One region of the Hyphomicrobium sp. CS1GBMeth3 genome, then DNA from elsewhere that is predicted to be linked to it. Evidence: predicted binding sites of a transcription regulator. Region 1 holds the regulator's gene; each other region holds the start of a gene.

Region 1 (5,247 bases):
CATTGGACTCGCTCAAGCCCTCGGGGAAACGGCGCCACTGCTGCTGATCGGAATGAACGCATTCATTCCCAGCATCGAGAATATGGGTCTTCTTCAGCCGGCCACGGCCCTGCCGACGCAAATCTTCTCATGGGCGGATAGCCCTGAAAGAGGCTTCGTGAGCCGCACCTCGGCGGCGATCCTGATCCTGCTCGCGTTCCTGATAACCATGAACGCCATCGCGATTTATCTGCGCAACAAGGTTGAGCGCAAGTGGTAGCAACATCCGTATTCGAGAGAGGTTCCTATGGACATGACAATTTCCACTGAGGCCTATTCGCGTGCGCCTGCACAGGAGGCCGAATACGGGCCCAAGATCGCCGCGCGCGATGTCAACGTCTTCTATGGCGAGAAACACGCCCTGAAGAGCGTCACTGTCGATATCCCCGATCGCGGAGTGATGGCCTTCATCGGCCCGTCCGGCTGTGGCAAGTCGACGTTCCTGCGCTGCATCAACCGCATGAACGACACCATCCCGATCTGCCGCGTTACGGGTAAGATCACCATCGACGACCAAGACATCTACGATCCGTCGCTCGACGTCGTGCAGCTGCGCGCGCGCGTCGGCATGGTGTTCCAGAAGCCGAACCCGTTCCCCAAGTCCATTTACGAGAACGTCGCCTACGGCCCGCGCATTCACGGCCTCGCGTCGTCCAAAGCCGAACTCGACCAGATCGTGCAAAAGAGCCTTGAGCGGGCGGCGCTTTGGACCGAGGTCAAGGATCGCCTGAACGATCCCGGCACCGGCCTTTCGGGTGGTCAGCAGCAGCGCCTCTGCATCGCGCGCGCCGTCGCCGTAAGCCCCGAGGTCATCCTGATGGACGAGCCGTGCTCGGCGCTCGATCCCATCGCCACCGCCAAGGTCGAAGAGCTGATCGACGAGCTGAAGAGTAATTTCTGCATCGTCATCGTCACCCACTCGATGCAGCAAGCGGCCCGCGTATCGCAGCGGACGGCATTCTTCCATCTCGGAGTCCTTGTCGAGGAAGGTGAGACCACCGACATTTTCACCAACCCGAAGGACCAGCGCACGCAGGACTACATCACCGGCCGCTTCGGCTAGCCAGAGAGCGCCCGGGAGACCGTCCAATGACGACCGAACGCAGAACCCTATTGTCCGGCTTCACGCCGTGGCGTGGATCCCGATCCGCCTCCAAGGGATCCTTAAGTGACATTGCCGTGGCCGCCGGGCCCAAAGGAGAACAAGAGTCCATGAACGAGCATATCGTGAAGTCCTACGAGGAAGAGCTGGCCCTCCTCGACAGGAAGATCGCCCAGATGGGCGGCCTCGCCGAGCACATCCTCGGCGAGTCGCTCGACGCACTGGAGCGCCGCGATCCACGCCTCGCCGAGCAGGTCGTCACGACTGACAAACAGATCGACCAGCTCGAGCGCGACATCGAGGAGCAGGTGATCTCCATGATCGCCCGCCGTCAGCCACTGGCCGACGACCTGCGCCACGTCATGGCGGCTCTGCGCATCACGGGCGACCTCGAGCGCGTCGGCGACCTCGCAAAGAACATCGCCAAGCGCGCCCTAGCGATCGCCGATGAATCGCACCCCAAACCGCTGATGACCGGACTGCGCCACATGGGCGAGCTGGCTCTCGCGCAGCTCAAGGACGTGCTCGACGCCTATTCGGCGCGCAATGCCGACCGGGCTTTGGCGGTCTGGCGCGGAGACGAGAAGATCGACTCGATGTACAATTCGCTGTTCCGCGAGCTCCTGACCTACATGATGGAGGATCCGCGCAACATCGGCCTGTCGACGCACCTCCTGTTCGGCGCCAAGAACATCGAGCGCGTCGGCGACCACACGACCAACATCGCCGAGACCATCCACTTCCTCGTCAAGGGCGTGAACATCGCCGACGACCGCCCGAAGGGCGACGACACAAGCTCAACTCTCTTCTCGAAGGATTGAGCCGGTAATTCGAGGCAAGCGAACGAACGATGACGGCAAAAATACTTCTGATCGAGGACGAAGCGCCTCTGGCGGAGATGCTGCGCTACAATCTGGAAGCCGAGGGCTTTCGCGTCTCGCACGCGGAGAACGGCGAGGAGGCGGAGCTCTTGGTCGCGGAGGAGAAGCCGGACCTGCTCGTGTTGGACTGGATGCTGCCTGGCGTTTCAGGCATCGAGATCTGCCGGCGCATGCGGGCGCGGATGGAGACCAAGTCCATCCCGATCGTCATGCTGACCGCCCGCGGCGAAGAGGGAGACCGCATCCGCGGTCTCTCCACCGGCGCAGACGATTATGTCGTGAAGCCCTTCTCGCTCCCCGAGCTGATGGCCCGCGTGAAAGCAATCCTCCGTCGCTCGGCCCCCGACCGCATGGCGGACATTCTGCGCTTCGCCGACATCGAGCTCGACCGCCCCGCGCACAAGGTCACGCGCGGCCTGCGCGAGGTGCACCTCGGCCCCACCGAGTTCCGCCTGCTCGAGTTCCTGATGGAGAGCCCTGGCCGCGTACTGTCGCGCGCCCAGCTTCTCGACGGCGTTTGGGGCCGCGACGCCTATGTCGACGAGCGGACAGTCGACGTCCACGTCGGCCGCCTGCGCAAGGCACTGATCCGCGGTAAGGAGCGCGACCCGATCCGCACCGTGCGCGGCTCCGGCTACGTCTTCGGCGAACGCAGCAACGGCTAAGTCCTCGGCGGGCGCGCCTGAACCTGATGCGCGCCCCAGGCCTCACGCTTGCCGTGCCTGCCCCGCGCGCCGGCGCCCCAACCATAAGCCACAAAAAAATTATTCCCGGTCGCGCGATGCGTACCTCGCCGCGTTGCGATGCCGCACCATCGCGCACGCGCCAGAACCCAGAACGAAATCGAAAAAACTGAAGGCAATGCGAGACAGATACGCCCGAACCTTCACATCGATCTTCAAAAGCGCAGCCCCAAACTTTTAGCGCCCAATATGCGCCTGCCACCCGCAAGCCCGCCCATGCCGGGGGTCAACGCAAACACTTGCTTAACCGTCTTAGCGCCTAAATGGCCCGCAACAACACGACGGGGAGCGGGCTCCAAAGCCCGCTCCGAAAGAAGGACAAGAGACGCATGCGCTTCCCCCAAAACGCTCGACCGAACGTCATGCCCAGGGAGGAAAAGGAAGCGCGGCTGCGGGCCTTCATCACCAACCATCTGGACAGCCACCGCGCTTCGGGCGTCGCGCCCGGCGTGACTACCTATCGCCTGCTGGCGCTGTCGTCCGAGAGCCCCGTCGCCCGCGCCTTCGCTGAGCTCGCCCCGGAAATCACTGCCGCGGGTATAAGCATGCAGGCCGTGCTCACGCGCCGGGATAGCCAGGCGATGCCCGAGGGAATCGACTGCCGCTTCGTGACCGACGTTCGCGTGCTCGACGCCCACGAGCAGCTCGTGCTCGACCGGGCCACGGCTTGGCTTGGCGACTGCATGCGCCGCGATCCTCTGAAGCGCGACGCCTACGAACTCTATTCCGACAGCCCCGTCACCGCGGGTTACGCCAGCCGCTCGTTCACCCAGATCTGGGATGCGGCTGGCCCCATGGGTAGCCTCGCCTCCGAGCGCCGCTGGACGAGCCTGCGTCAGGCGAGCCTGTTCGACCCGATGCTGATCGCCGGCGCCGAGGCGATGGTGGCGCAGCGCACGCTCCCGATCCGCCACTGATCCGACCAATCTCCGCTCCGTGCGTCACCGGGCCCTCGGACCGCGAAAACCGGGCCTCCCGACCCCATCTGGGCCGTCCGAGGGGCCTCGCGCGCCCTGTGAACGTTAGCGGTTTGTAATGAACCGCCCAATGGGCCCGTGTTAGGTTTCTCGCATGGAGAACCATCAGGGACCGACGTCGGCAAACCGCGCCTTCGATCTCAAGATCTGGCGTGCGCGCTTGGCCGCCGTCTTCGAGCAGATCTGGCTGAAGATCTGGCTCGTGCTGGCGGTCGTCGCAGCCTTCCTGCTCGTGTCCTACACCGGGGTATGGCCGCATCTCCCGGTCGCGGTTCACCTCGCGCTGCTGACCCTGTTCGCGCTCGCCCTGCTGGCCGCATTGGTGTCGCTGGCGCGCGTCAAATGGCCGACCCGCGACGAGGCGATCCGGCGTATCGAGCGCGCGTCCGGCATTCCGCATCGCCCGGCCACCTCCTACGAGGACACGCTGAGCGCGTCCTCGTCCGACCCGGCCACCCGCGCCATCTGGCACGCGCACCGCGAGCGCATGGCCGCCCTGCTCGCAAAGCTGCAGGCCGGCAAGCCGCGGCCCCGCACCGACCGTTTCGATCCGTATGCCGTTCGCGCCGCGGCACTCCTGGGCGTCATTGGCCTTACCGCGCTTGTCGGTGACAGCATCGCCGATCGAATCCGCAGCGCCTTCGTCTTCGGCCCGTCCATCGCCGCCTCCGAGGCCCGCCTCGACGCTTGGCTGACCCCGCCCACCTATACGGGCCGGCCGCCGGTCATGCTGGCCGACGGAGCGGGCAGCGCGAAGCGCCCACCTGCCGACGGCGAAGTCGCAGCCCAAACACGTCCCCCGCAGGCGCCAACCAAGAGCCAGCTGATCGTGCGCGTCGGCGGCATGGGTTCGACACCGCTCGCGATCGAGGTCGAGCCGACTGTTCCGGCGGGCGAAACCGCCAAGGTCGAACGCATCGACGCCAAGCCGGAAAAGGACGTCGGCGACCTGCAGGAGGTCCGCTACGTGATGACGCGCTCGGCGACCGTGCGCGCACTCGCGGGCAGCACGGAACTCGCACGCTGGCAGATCGACATCATTCCGGACCAGTTGCCGCGCATCTCGCTGACGCGCCCGCCGGAGCTGACACCGCGCGGCTCGCTCAAGGTGACCTACAAGGTCGAGGACGACTATGGCGTCGCCTCCGCGGAAACGAAGCTGAAGCGACTACCGGATCCGCCCGCCGACCCCAAGAAGGCCTGGGCCGCACCCGAGAAGCCGAGCGGCCCGCGCCCGCCGCTGATGCGCCCGCCCAAGCTCGAGCTGCGCCTGCCGCGCCCGAACGCAACCGGCGCCGAGGCGCACACCTACTTCGACGTGGCCTCTCATCCCTGGGCGGGCCGCAAGGTCATCATGACACTCGAGGCGACGGACGTGGCCGGCCAGGTCGGTCGAAGCCCGGGCCTCGAGATGATCCTGCCCGAGCGCCAGTTCACGAAGCCGCTTGCCCGCGCGGTGGTGGAGCAGCGCAAGAAGCTGCTCGAGGATACACGCTATGGACCGA
Region 2 (5,247 bases), 470 kb from region 1:
GGTTTCGTGGGACGACGCGTTCGCGGAGATTGGCCGGGTTCTCAAGGCCCTCGACAGTCCCGACCGCGCGGAATTCTATACGTCCGGCCGCGCTTCGAATGAGGCCGCATATCTCTATCAGCTCTTCGTGCGCCTCTATGGCACCAACAATTTTCCCGACTGCTCAAACATGTGCCACGAGGCGAGTGGCGTCGCGCTCGACCAAGCTGTCGGTATCGGCAAGGGCACGGTGACGCTCGAAGATTTCGAGAAGGCCGACGCCATTTTCGTCATTGGCCAGAATCCGGGCACCAATCATCCGCGCATGCTTGGCGACCTGCGCCGCGCGGCCCTGCGTGGCGCGCGTGTCGTCGTTCTCAATCCTGTGCGCGAGAAGGGGCTCGAGCGCTTTGCAGATCCGCAGGACAAGCTCGAGATGCTGACCGGCGGCAGCAAGCCCATTGCAAGCGAGTACTACCAGGTTCGGGTCGGCGGCGATATGGCGGCCATTCGCGGCATCGCAAAGGCCGTGTTTGCTGCCGATGACGCGGCGCTCGCCGAGGGGCGGCCTTCAGTTCTCGATCATGGCTTTTTGAAACAGCACACGTTCGGTTTCAGTGCCTACCGCGTTGCCGTGGATGCGGCGAGCTGGGATGAGATCGAGCATCAGTCCGGTCTCACGCGTGCGCAACTTACGCATCTTGCCGAGATCTACATCGGTGCCGATCGCACGATCTGCACCTGGGCGATGGGCGTTACCCAGCACCGCCATTCCGTGCCGACGATTCGCGAGATCGCCAGCTTCATGTTCCTGCGCGGCAATGTTGGCCGGCCGGGTGCCGGCCTGTGTCCGGTGCGCGGGCATTCGAACGTGCAGGGCGACCGCACGGTGGGCATCAATGAACAGCCGAGTGCGGCATTCCTCGACGCCCTCGAGACGGAGTTCGGCGTTTCGATGCCGCGTCGGCACGGTCATAACGTGCTGGCGGCGATCGGCGCTATGCTCGATGGCTCGGCACAGGCGTTCATTGGGCTCGGCGGAAATTTCGCGCGCGCTACTCCCGACAGCTCTCTCATCGCCAAGACGCTGCGCAATCAGAAGCTGACCGTCAATATTGCGACCAAGCTCAACCATTCGCATCTTCTGCCGGGAGAGGTGAGCTACGTGCTGCCCTGCCTCGGACGCACGGAGATCGACCGCAACAGCAAGGGCGTTGCCCAGATCGTGACGGTTGAAGATTCGATGAGCATGGTGCACGGCTCGGGCGGGATCAACAAACCGGCTTCGCCAGAGCTTCGTTCCGAGGTCGGCATTATCGCAGGTATCGCGGCGGCGACCGTCGGCTCGGACGTCGTGGACTGGGCACAACTCGCCCAGAACTATGATCGCATCCGTGATCTGATCGCGCGTACCATTCCTGGTTTCTACGGCTACAATGAAAGGGTCCGCAAGCCGCGCGGTTTTCGCCTTTACAACGCCGTCGATCATCGCGTCTGGAATACACCGTCGCAACGGGCCACCTTTTCGTCCGACAGCCTGCCACGCGAGACCGAGCACCAGAAGGCGCTCGGCGAGCAGGGCCTCTTCGTGCTGCAGACCTTCCGCTCTCACGATCAGTACAATACGACTGTTTACGGTCTCGACGACCGCTATCGCGGAATCTATGGCGAGCGCCGCGTCGTGTTCGTCAATCCGGATGACCTCGCCGAGATCGGTGTGGAATCCGGGGATCGCGTCGACATCATCGGACGGCACGACGATGGAATCGAGCGTGTGGCGGAGAGCTTCCGCGTCGTGTCCTACGATCTGCCGCGCGGATCGGTGGCCGGCTACTATCCGGAGCTGAACGTCCTCGTGCCGTTTTCGACAGCCGGCGAGCAGAGCGATACGCCGACGTCTAAGTCGGTCCTCGTCTCGTTTCGCCAGACCGAGCAGTTGAGCGCGGCATGAGCAACACAGCCGAGCGCGAGATCTCTGAGGAGCAGTTTCTCGACCTCGCTGCGAAGGTTGCCTCGGTGGTCGACTCTCTCACCCCTGTCGGTGCGGGTGTGCTCGCTGCGCTGCAGCTCGGCATTTGCAATGACAGCCGGACGTTCTCACGCATTTTCGGCATCGCCCATGCTCTAGTTCTTCGCGAGGTGACGGAGCTGGCCGGAGAGCGCGGCCTGCTTGCTATCGTCGGCCGCAACGCTCGCTCACAGCGTACCGCATTCAGCCTCACGGACACGTCCAGGGATCTCGTGTCGCGCGTTATTTCCATGAATCCGGCGAAGTCCGAGCAATGAAGCCCGGACTGTCCTGATCTCATCTAGGGGAACCTCGGCCTAAAAGCCGAAATGGCTGAGGCCAGGTCGCTTGTCGGGGCGGCGGCCAAGCGGCCAACGGAATTTGCGGTCGGCTTCGGCGATCGGGTGCTCGTTGATGAACGCGCGCAACCTCGAACAAGCGCTGCGATTGCTCGGCGGTCGGAGTGTCGGGCCGGACTTGTTCGGGCTCGTGCCAGCGGTGTGCCGTGCTCTCGAACTGGCTGGCTGGTTGCTCGGGGACGTCGAGCGCATAGAAATCAACGAGGCGTTCGCGGCTGTACCTCTTGCCATCGCCAAAGAGTTCTCCATCCCGGAGGAGCTCACAAACGTCGAGGGCGGAGCCATCGCGCATGGCCACCTCATCGACGCGACGGGCGCAGTGCTCAATCGTCGTTTGTGCTTCAGGGAGGCGGCCGCCTCCTTCCGCGTCTAGTATCTGGGGTGGCATCCGAGCAGATGCGGTTGTCATTGCACCGTCATACTGGGCGTCGACAACGTGACCGGACTTGTACGGGGAGGGTGCTCACTACAAATGCCTCTCAGTATCGGTAAGACCCAAGTGCACGGTTGAGAGGATGCCATGTCGAGTAGTGACAGCGACTTGATCTCCCACAAGATTAAAGCCGAAATTCAGGACAGCTTCGACGAAGAGCTGGAGATGGAGCTCGACGATCGGTCGTCCGGCGAGGGGTTCGATGGCCGGGAGCGCAGTCTCGAGCGTAAACTTTATTTCAGCGAGCTGTTCAGGCTGCAGCGCGAGCTGATCAAGCTGCAGGACTGCGTCGTCGAAGACGGTCTCAAGGTCGTCGTGCTTTTCGAAGGGCGCGATGCTGCTGGCAAGGGCGGCGTCATCAAGCGGATCACGCAGCGCCTCAATCCACGTGTCTGCCGCGTGGTTGCCCTTCCGGCGCCAAACGAGCGGGAGCGGACCCAATGGTACTTCCAGCGCTACACGCCGCATTTGCCTGCTGCGGGCGAGATCGTCCTTTTTGACCGGAGCTGGTACAACCGGGCTGGCGTCGAGCGCGTCATGGGCTTTTGCTCGGAAACCGAGGTCGAAGAGTTCTTTCGCTCGGTGCCCGAGTTCGAGCGCATGCTTGTGCGCTCGGGAATCAAGCTGATCAAGTACTGGTTCTCGATTTCGGACGAGGAGCAGTTCTTCCGCTTCCAGATGCGCATCCACGATCCGCTGAAGCAGTGGAAGCTGTCGCCAATGGATCTCGAGTCGCGTCGGCGCTGGGAGGCCTACACGAAGGCCAAGGAGGCGATGCTCGAGCGGACGCACATCCCGGAAGCGCCGTGGTGGATCGTCGAGGCGGACGATAAGAAGCGGGCGCGACTCAACTGCATTCGTCACCTCTTGAACCAGGTTCGTTATCGGGAAGTCGCGCGCGAGCCTTTCGCTCTTCCCGCGCGCGTACACAATCCGGACTATATTCGCGGACCCGTTCCGGACGAGATGTACGTTCCTGAGGTTTACTGACCTCAGGCGGCTTCCTGCCAATAGCGCTCGGGGCCGAGGTCGTCGGATTCGATCTCGGGCTTCGTTCCGCCGATCAGATCGGCGAGGAGCTGCGCTGAACCGCAGGCCATGGTCCAGCCAAGTGTTCCGTGGCCGGTATTGAGGAACAGGTTCTTGTAGCGTGTGCCTCCGATCACAGGAGTACCGTCCGGTGTCATCGGGCGCAGGCCAGTCCAGAACGTGCTGCGGGTCTTGTCTCCTGCGCCGGTGAACAGGTCCTCGACGGAGTGCTCGAGGGTTGCGCGGCGGGCTTGCGGCAGGTCGAGGCGGAAGCCAGCGATTTCGGCCATGCCGCCGACCCGGACGCGATCGCCCAGGCGCGTGATCGCGACCTTGAAGGCCTCGTCCATCACGGTGGATACGGGCGCGCGGGTATCATCGGCGATCGGGAGCGTGATCGAGTAGCCCTTCACCGGATAGACCGGGACGCGCAGGCCGAGCGGCCGCAAGAGCGCGGGCGTGTAGCTTCCGAGCGCTGCGATGAACGCGTCGGCTTCAATTAAGTCAGACGCTGTCTCGACGGCAACGATGCGCTGGCCCTCGCGACGCAGGCCCTTGATATCGACGCCGAAACGGAATGTGACGCCGAGGCCCTCGCAGATCCGGCGCAACTCGTTCACGAACTTGAAGCAATCGCCTGTCTCGTCGTGCGGCATACGCAAGCCGCCGACGATCTTGCGGCGGGCTGCTGCAAGCCCGGGCTCGACCGCGATGCAGCCAGCCGGATCCAGCACCTCGAACGGCACGCCGCCCTGGCGCAGCACCTCGATGTCCTTGCCGACCGCGTCAAGCTGCTTCTGGGTGCGGAAAAGCTGCAAGGTTCCGAGCGTGCGATGATCGTAGGCGATGCCGGTCTCGTTGCGCAGCGCAATCAGGCAGTCGCGGCTGTATTCCGCGAGGCGGACCATCCGCGCCTTGTTCACGGCGTAGCGTGTGGCGGTGCAATTGCGTAGCATGCCGGCCATCCAGCGCCAAGCGCCAGGCACGGCGGCTGGCCGGATGACGAGGGGCGCGTGCTTCATGAACAACCATTTCGCAGCCTTCATCGGGATGCCGGGGGCGGCCCATGGTGCGGCGTATCCCGGCGAGATCTCGCCCGCGTTAGCGAAGCTCGTTTCGAGCGCGGGACCGGACTGGCGGTCGATGACGGTGACGCGGTGCCCCGCCTTGGCCAAGTAATAGGCGGATGTCACGCCGATCACGCCAGCACCGAGAATGACGATCTTCATGGTGGCCTCTGTTGCGCGTCTCGTAGGTTGGCTCAGCAGTACTGGCGGTGGTAGCGGCGACCCAGCCGGGTCAAGATTTCGTAGGAAATCGTTCCGGCATCGGTGGCGATCCGCTCCAGCGACTGGTTGGGGCCGATGATCTCGACGAGGCTTCCCGGCTTCATGGCTCCGGTCGGAAGCGCAGAGGCGTCGAGGGTGATCGTGTCCATG
Region 3 (5,247 bases), on a different contig from region 1:
TGCGCGACCCCGCGGTTCCGTCCCCCCAAGCCCCTTGCCGGCGACCGCGTGCCGCTTGACAGCCGGCTGCGGCTGCCTAGGGATCGTGCCATGTACGCCGTCAAAGAGGTATTCTACACGCTCCAGGGCGAAGGCGCGAACGCAGGCCGCGCGGCCGTGTTTTGCCGCTTTGCCGGCTGCAATCTGTGGTCCGGGCGGGAAGCCGACCGAGAGCAGGCCGACTGCCGCTTCTGCGACACTGATTTTGTGGGGGTGGACGGCCCCGGCGGCGGCAAGTTCACCGACGCCCCCGCTCTCGCCGCGGCCGTGACAGGCGCTTGGCAGGGCGGCGACGCCGAGCGCTTCGTCGTGCTGACCGGCGGCGAGCCGGCCCTCCAGGTCGACGCCGCGTTGCTTGATGCGTTGCACAGCCACGGATTTACCGTTGCCATCGAGACCAACGGCACGCTCCCCCTGCCCGCCGGCCTCGACTGGATCTGCGTCAGCCCCAAGGCGGGCTCCGAGCTGCGTCAGACGCAGGGCGACGAATTGAAGCTGGTCTTCCCGCAGGCGGGCCTGGCGCCCGAAAGCCTGCTCGCCCTCGACTTCCCGCGCCGCTTCCTGAGCCCCATGGACGGCCCCGATCTGGCCCGCAACACGACCGCGGCGGTGGCTTACGTGAAGGCCCATCCCGAATGGCGCCTGTCGGTGCAGACCCATAAGCACATCGGCATTCCTTAACGCGTCGAAGGGCCCGCCGGCGGCCAGTGCGCCCGCTCTCTGGCGCTGGGCGGCGAAATCCCCTATGTGAGCCCCCATGCGCATCTACAAAGAATTTCTGTTCGAGGCGGCGCACTTCCTGCCGTCCGCTCCTCCCGGCCATCCGAACTCCCGGATCCATGGCCATTCATTTCGCGCGCGCATCGTCATCGACGGCGAGCCCAACCCCGACACCGGTCTCGTCTTCCATTTCGACGACCTAGCGAAGGCCATCTCTGAGGCCCACGACGCGCTCGATCACCGCCTCCTGAACGAGGTCGAAGGCCTCGCGCTGCCGACGCTCGAGCGCATCTCCATGTGGCTTTGGAACCGTCTGCAGAACCGCGTGCCGGGCCTTGCCGAAATTCACGTGACGCGCGACAGCTGCCACGAGGGCTGCATCTATACCGGCAGCCTGCACGGCAAGCGCCAGGCAGCGGAATAGTGTCAGCCGAATAACGTCAGCGGAATTTGCGGAGGACGGCATGGGTCGCGAAATCACGGGCGTCACACTCCTCGGGGGCGCCTCGCAACTCCCCGAAAGCCCCGACAAGGCCGTGCTCGAGCGCGTCGCGAACCCGCACGCCGACACGGACTACGTCGCGCGCTTCACGGCGCCGGAGTTCACCTCGCTATGCCCGGTGACGGGCCAGCCCGACTTTGCCCATCTCGTCATCGACTACGTGCCCGGCGACTGGCTCGTCGAAAGCAAGTCGCTGAAGCTTTACCTCGCCTCGTTCCGCAACCACGGCGCCTTCCACGAGGACTGCACGGTCGCCATCGGCAAGCGCATCGCGACCTTGCTCGAACCGAAGTTCCTGCGCATCGGCGGCTACTGGTATCCGCGCGGAGGTATCCCGATCGACGTCTTCTGGCAGACCGGCAAGCTGCCTGCGGGCATCTGGTTGCCCGATCAGGGCGTCGCGCCCTACCGCGGACGCGGCTAGCGCTACGCCTGCCCCTGCTCGGCCGCCGCAGCCGGCTCGGCGACCGTCATGTCGTTGCCGCGCCAGTTGAAGCCGTCACCGATCCAGCCCTTGAGCCAGACGACCGGCAACGCCACGTCGCGAACGAGCCACGCCAGCGGCGACGCGAGGCTCAGGTGCCAGCCCGCGGCCTTGGCGAGCAGCGCCTCGGCGCCAAGCCACATCGCTGCGACGAGACCGGCCGCGACCGCGCCGTCGAGATCGACAAGCGGCGCTGCAACGGCGGCAGCGCACATCGGCACCACGCTGCCCGTCAGCACCTCCGGCGCGTAGCAGAGCGGGAACGTCGCCCGCCGCAGCCGCGCCCAGCGGACCTGCCGGTCGATCACCTGCCGCCGGCTGCGGTGACCCAGCGGCTGCTCGAACGGCGCATCGACGAGCCGCACGCGCAAGCCCGCGCTGCGCACCACCTTCGTCGCTGCGGCGTCCTCGGCGATCTCGATCCCGAGCGCGCGGATGCCGCCTGCCGCGTCGAGCACCTCACGCCGCCACAGCATCGACTTGCCCTGCGCGAACCCGAGCCCAACCGTGTCCGCCGCAAGCTGCCAGCGCGCTTGATAGGTGTTGAGGAAGGCACATTCGACCTCGGCCCAGAAACCCAGCGGCCGGCTGCCGATCGGCGGCGAGCACACCAAGCCCGTGTCGTCGTGCATGGATTGGAACAGGCGCCCGACATAATCCGGCGGCATCAGAACGTTGCTGTCGGCAATCACGATCCAGCCGTGACGCGCCTCATTCCATCCCTTGATGACGTTGTTGAGCTTCGGGTTCGGCGTGCTCTTGTCGTCGCCGATCAAGAGACGCGCATCGACATGCGGATGCTCCGCGATCAGGCGGCGAACGAGCGCCACGGCCGCGTCGCGCTCGCGCGCCGAGCAGAAGAGAAGCTCGAGCCGCGGATGGGCGAGTTTGAACGTGCTGCGCAGCGTCAGCTCATCGAAGGGGTCGAGACCACACACCGGCCGGATTACGGTCACCGGGGGCAGCGCGTCTCCGCACGGTGCGGGCGCCGCGACGGCACGGCTGCGGACGCGCCGCAGCGTGAGCGCTGCGGAAGCCAAATGAACGAGTGTCGTCAGCGCCAGAACGACCAGGGCAGCCCATTCCATGACTTGCTACTGGCCTCCTCGCCAAGCGCCATAAACGGGAGTCCATCACGGATTCATGTAACAGGCTGATGACGCGCCGACGACACAATGACGACGGAAATTCTTTGATCGGATCGTCAGCGCGCAACCCCCGCGAGACGATAAAAAAAAGGGGACGCCGAAGCGCCCCCTTCCAAGTCAGCGGGAGAAGTTTGCCCCAAGCATCGAGCCGAGACATCCATACTCTAACAGTCTTCAACGGAGCCGCGTCAACGTGCGATGTGCTTTGAAATAGGCGCCATTTCGCCGCGCGCGCATGTCACATATCCGCAATGTTGGCGCCGCCGCGCCGTATCGCCGGCACATTTGGCAGAAGACCCCCCGCGTTATCGCGCACGCCGAAGAGCAATGCGCAAATTGAGAAGAAACCGAATGCGCACGTCCCTCATTCTTGCCCGGAAGATGCCAAGAAACTGAGATGTTGGGCAGCTAGCGTGCGCGCGAATCTGGATCAACAAAAGAGGAGCGGCAGGGGAATGACAGCAAGCCCAAACACGCTCGAGCCAGGCGACATCATCGAGATCAAGTACCGCGTATGGCGCGCAGCCGAGAGCGGCGAAACACTCGTCGAGCGGTGGATCGCTGCGACCGTGACCGACTGCGAGGATGGCTCATGGCCCCTCGCCCGCTTGGCTGATGGCCAAGTGACCGAGATCCGCCCCTTCATGCCCTGGCGCACCGTGATGAAGGCACGGCGGGCTATCGCCGCGTGATGGGATGGGAGTAGCTGCCCCGCTCCTTCGTGGTCATCAAGTGGCGACAACGACGCGTTGGAGAGCGCGGAAAAGAAGTCCGCGACGCCAACGAGAACGGTAGCGAAATCGAAAAAATAGCGCTGTTCAGTCTGCCAGGAGAGAGAAGCCGGACAGCCCGCAGCTGGTCCGGCTTTTTCGGCACGTACCAATGCAATATGTCATTGAAAACAAAGGAATGTGGTCGAGTAAGCGCTCAAATTGGAATCATGGGAAGTCACGATTTTGAGTCATACCTAGCGGGGTTTCGCGCGCAGTGTCACCCGTAAGAGAAGGATAGCAGAAGGTACCTTGGCACTCGGACGAAAGTGGCTGCAGGCTTTAGCGGGGCATAACTGGCTCATGCCGAAAATTTCCGCTCACGGACGTTGTTGGGTCCATGCTCGTATGACACGCGGGCATCTATGATTCGGTATTTCGCAAGAGGACAATTGCCCGCCGCGGAGCATAATCCTGTCGAAAGGCGATATCCAGACAGCTTCGGACGCCCTGAAGAATATGACTGGTACGTCCAAGGCCGCGGCAATACTCCTTGCATTGAACAAGGAGACGGCAGGCCGCGTTCTGAAATTCTTCGATGAAGATGAAGTGAAAGTCATTGTCCAGGCCATCAATGATCTGGGGTCTATATCGCGCGAAGCCGTCGACAAACTAATCGAGGTGTTCGCCGATGACATCAAAGGCGGGGTCGATCTCACGGCGAACGCTAAAAAGATCCATGATCTTCTGGAAGGCGTCCTGAGTTCAGAGCAAATCGAAGCATTGCTTTCGCAAACCGGCACCAAATCCGCCCATGCTGTCTGGCAGCAGCTCGCTAAGATCCCGGACGCGGTGCTTGCTAAGTATCTGCAAAACGAACATCCGCAGGTTGTCGCCCTGGTTTTGTCACGTGCCGAGTTGCCAACAGCCGCCCATCTCCTCGCGCAGTTTCCACGCAAGGAGGCCAATGTTGTGGTTCAACGGATGTTGGCGCTGAGGCCCGTAGAAGAGCGCCCCCTCGTCCTCCTTGAAATATCACTCGTACAAGACGTGCTTTTGAACAGGCGAAACAATTCAGACCAATCTCCGCACACGCGGCTTGCGCACATCATCAACAAGATGGACCGCAAAATGATGGAGGAAAGCGTAGGTAGCATCGCGGCCCACAACGAAAAGGACGCCGAGCTTATTCGCCAACAGCTCTTCACGTTCCTTGACCTCGACAGGCTGACCGATCAATCCCTCACTACCGTATTCGATGCGATGCAGCCGGATACTATCATCCATGCCCTTGTTGGGATCCCCTCCCACCTGACGGATCGAATCCTTGCCGCTCTTCCTGCGCGCGCCCAACGAGTGATCAAATCCGAACTCGAAAACGGCGTCTCGCCCAAGCCAAAGGAGATTCAAAAGGCACAGCGAGTCATCGCCGACGCGGCGTTGGTGATGCTCGAACGTGGCGATATCGAGATCCAACACGAGGGGGAAAGCGATGGGCCCGACTAAGCGGCCCGTATAGACGCGTTAGCGACGCGCGCATGCTGGCCGAGGGACGGCAGAGGATGGTCACCGCTCTGACGGCCGTATCAGCCCATTTGACACCACTCCGCAACGTCGGCGCCTCCAGAGACAAGAACGCCAACG

The links. The regulator PhoB, encoded in region 1, activates phosphate uptake and scavenging genes when phosphate is short. The targets are predictions, from matches to a motif close to TGTCATNNANCTGTCAT.
Region 2: ppk2 (polyphosphate kinase 2) is a predicted target of PhoB. The motif match lies at 2,750-2,766, and genes of this name have one in related genera.
Region 3: CS1GBM3_RS02790 (ceramide glucosyltransferase) is a predicted target of PhoB. The motif match lies at 2,891-2,907, and genes of this name have one in related genera.

Annotation. Positions count from the first base shown of each region.
Region 1 covers NZ_FPHO01000003.1:1,311,847-1,317,093, forward strand. Annotated here, with positions in the region: gene pstA (phosphate ABC transporter permease PstA) at 1-259, shown strand, start outside; gene pstB (phosphate ABC transporter ATP-binding protein PstB) at 293-1,102, shown strand; gene phoU (phosphate signaling complex protein PhoU) at 1,252-1,962, shown strand; gene phoB (phosphate regulon transcriptional regulator PhoB) at 1,992-2,687, shown strand; gene CS1GBM3_RS13490 (hypothetical protein) at 3,128-3,682, shown strand; gene CS1GBM3_RS13495 (TIGR02302 family protein) at 3,837-5,247, shown strand, end outside.
Region 2 covers NZ_FPHO01000003.1:845,950-851,196, reverse strand. Annotated here, with positions in the region: gene CS1GBM3_RS11245 (FdhF/YdeP family oxidoreductase) at 1-1,930, shown strand, start outside; gene CS1GBM3_RS11240 (hypothetical protein) at 1,927-2,265, shown strand; partial or broken gene CS1GBM3_RS20120 (DUF1348 domain-containing protein) at 2,305-2,418, opposite strand; partial or broken gene CS1GBM3_RS11235 (acetyl-CoA C-acyltransferase) at 2,450-2,683, shown strand; gene ppk2 (polyphosphate kinase 2) at 2,867-3,769, shown strand; gene CS1GBM3_RS11225 (D-amino acid dehydrogenase) at 3,772-5,037, opposite strand; gene alr (alanine racemase) at 5,070-5,247, opposite strand, start outside.
Region 3 covers NZ_FPHO01000002.1:578,942-584,188, reverse strand. Annotated here, with positions in the region: gene queE (7-carboxy-7-deazaguanine synthase) at 91-720, shown strand; gene CS1GBM3_RS02800 (6-pyruvoyl trahydropterin synthase family protein) at 797-1,183, shown strand; gene queF (preQ(1) synthase) at 1,224-1,685, shown strand; gene CS1GBM3_RS02790 (ceramide glucosyltransferase) at 1,688-2,833, opposite strand; gene CS1GBM3_RS02785 (hypothetical protein) at 3,349-3,585, shown strand; gene CS1GBM3_RS02780 (FliG C-terminal domain-containing protein) at 4,123-5,109, shown strand.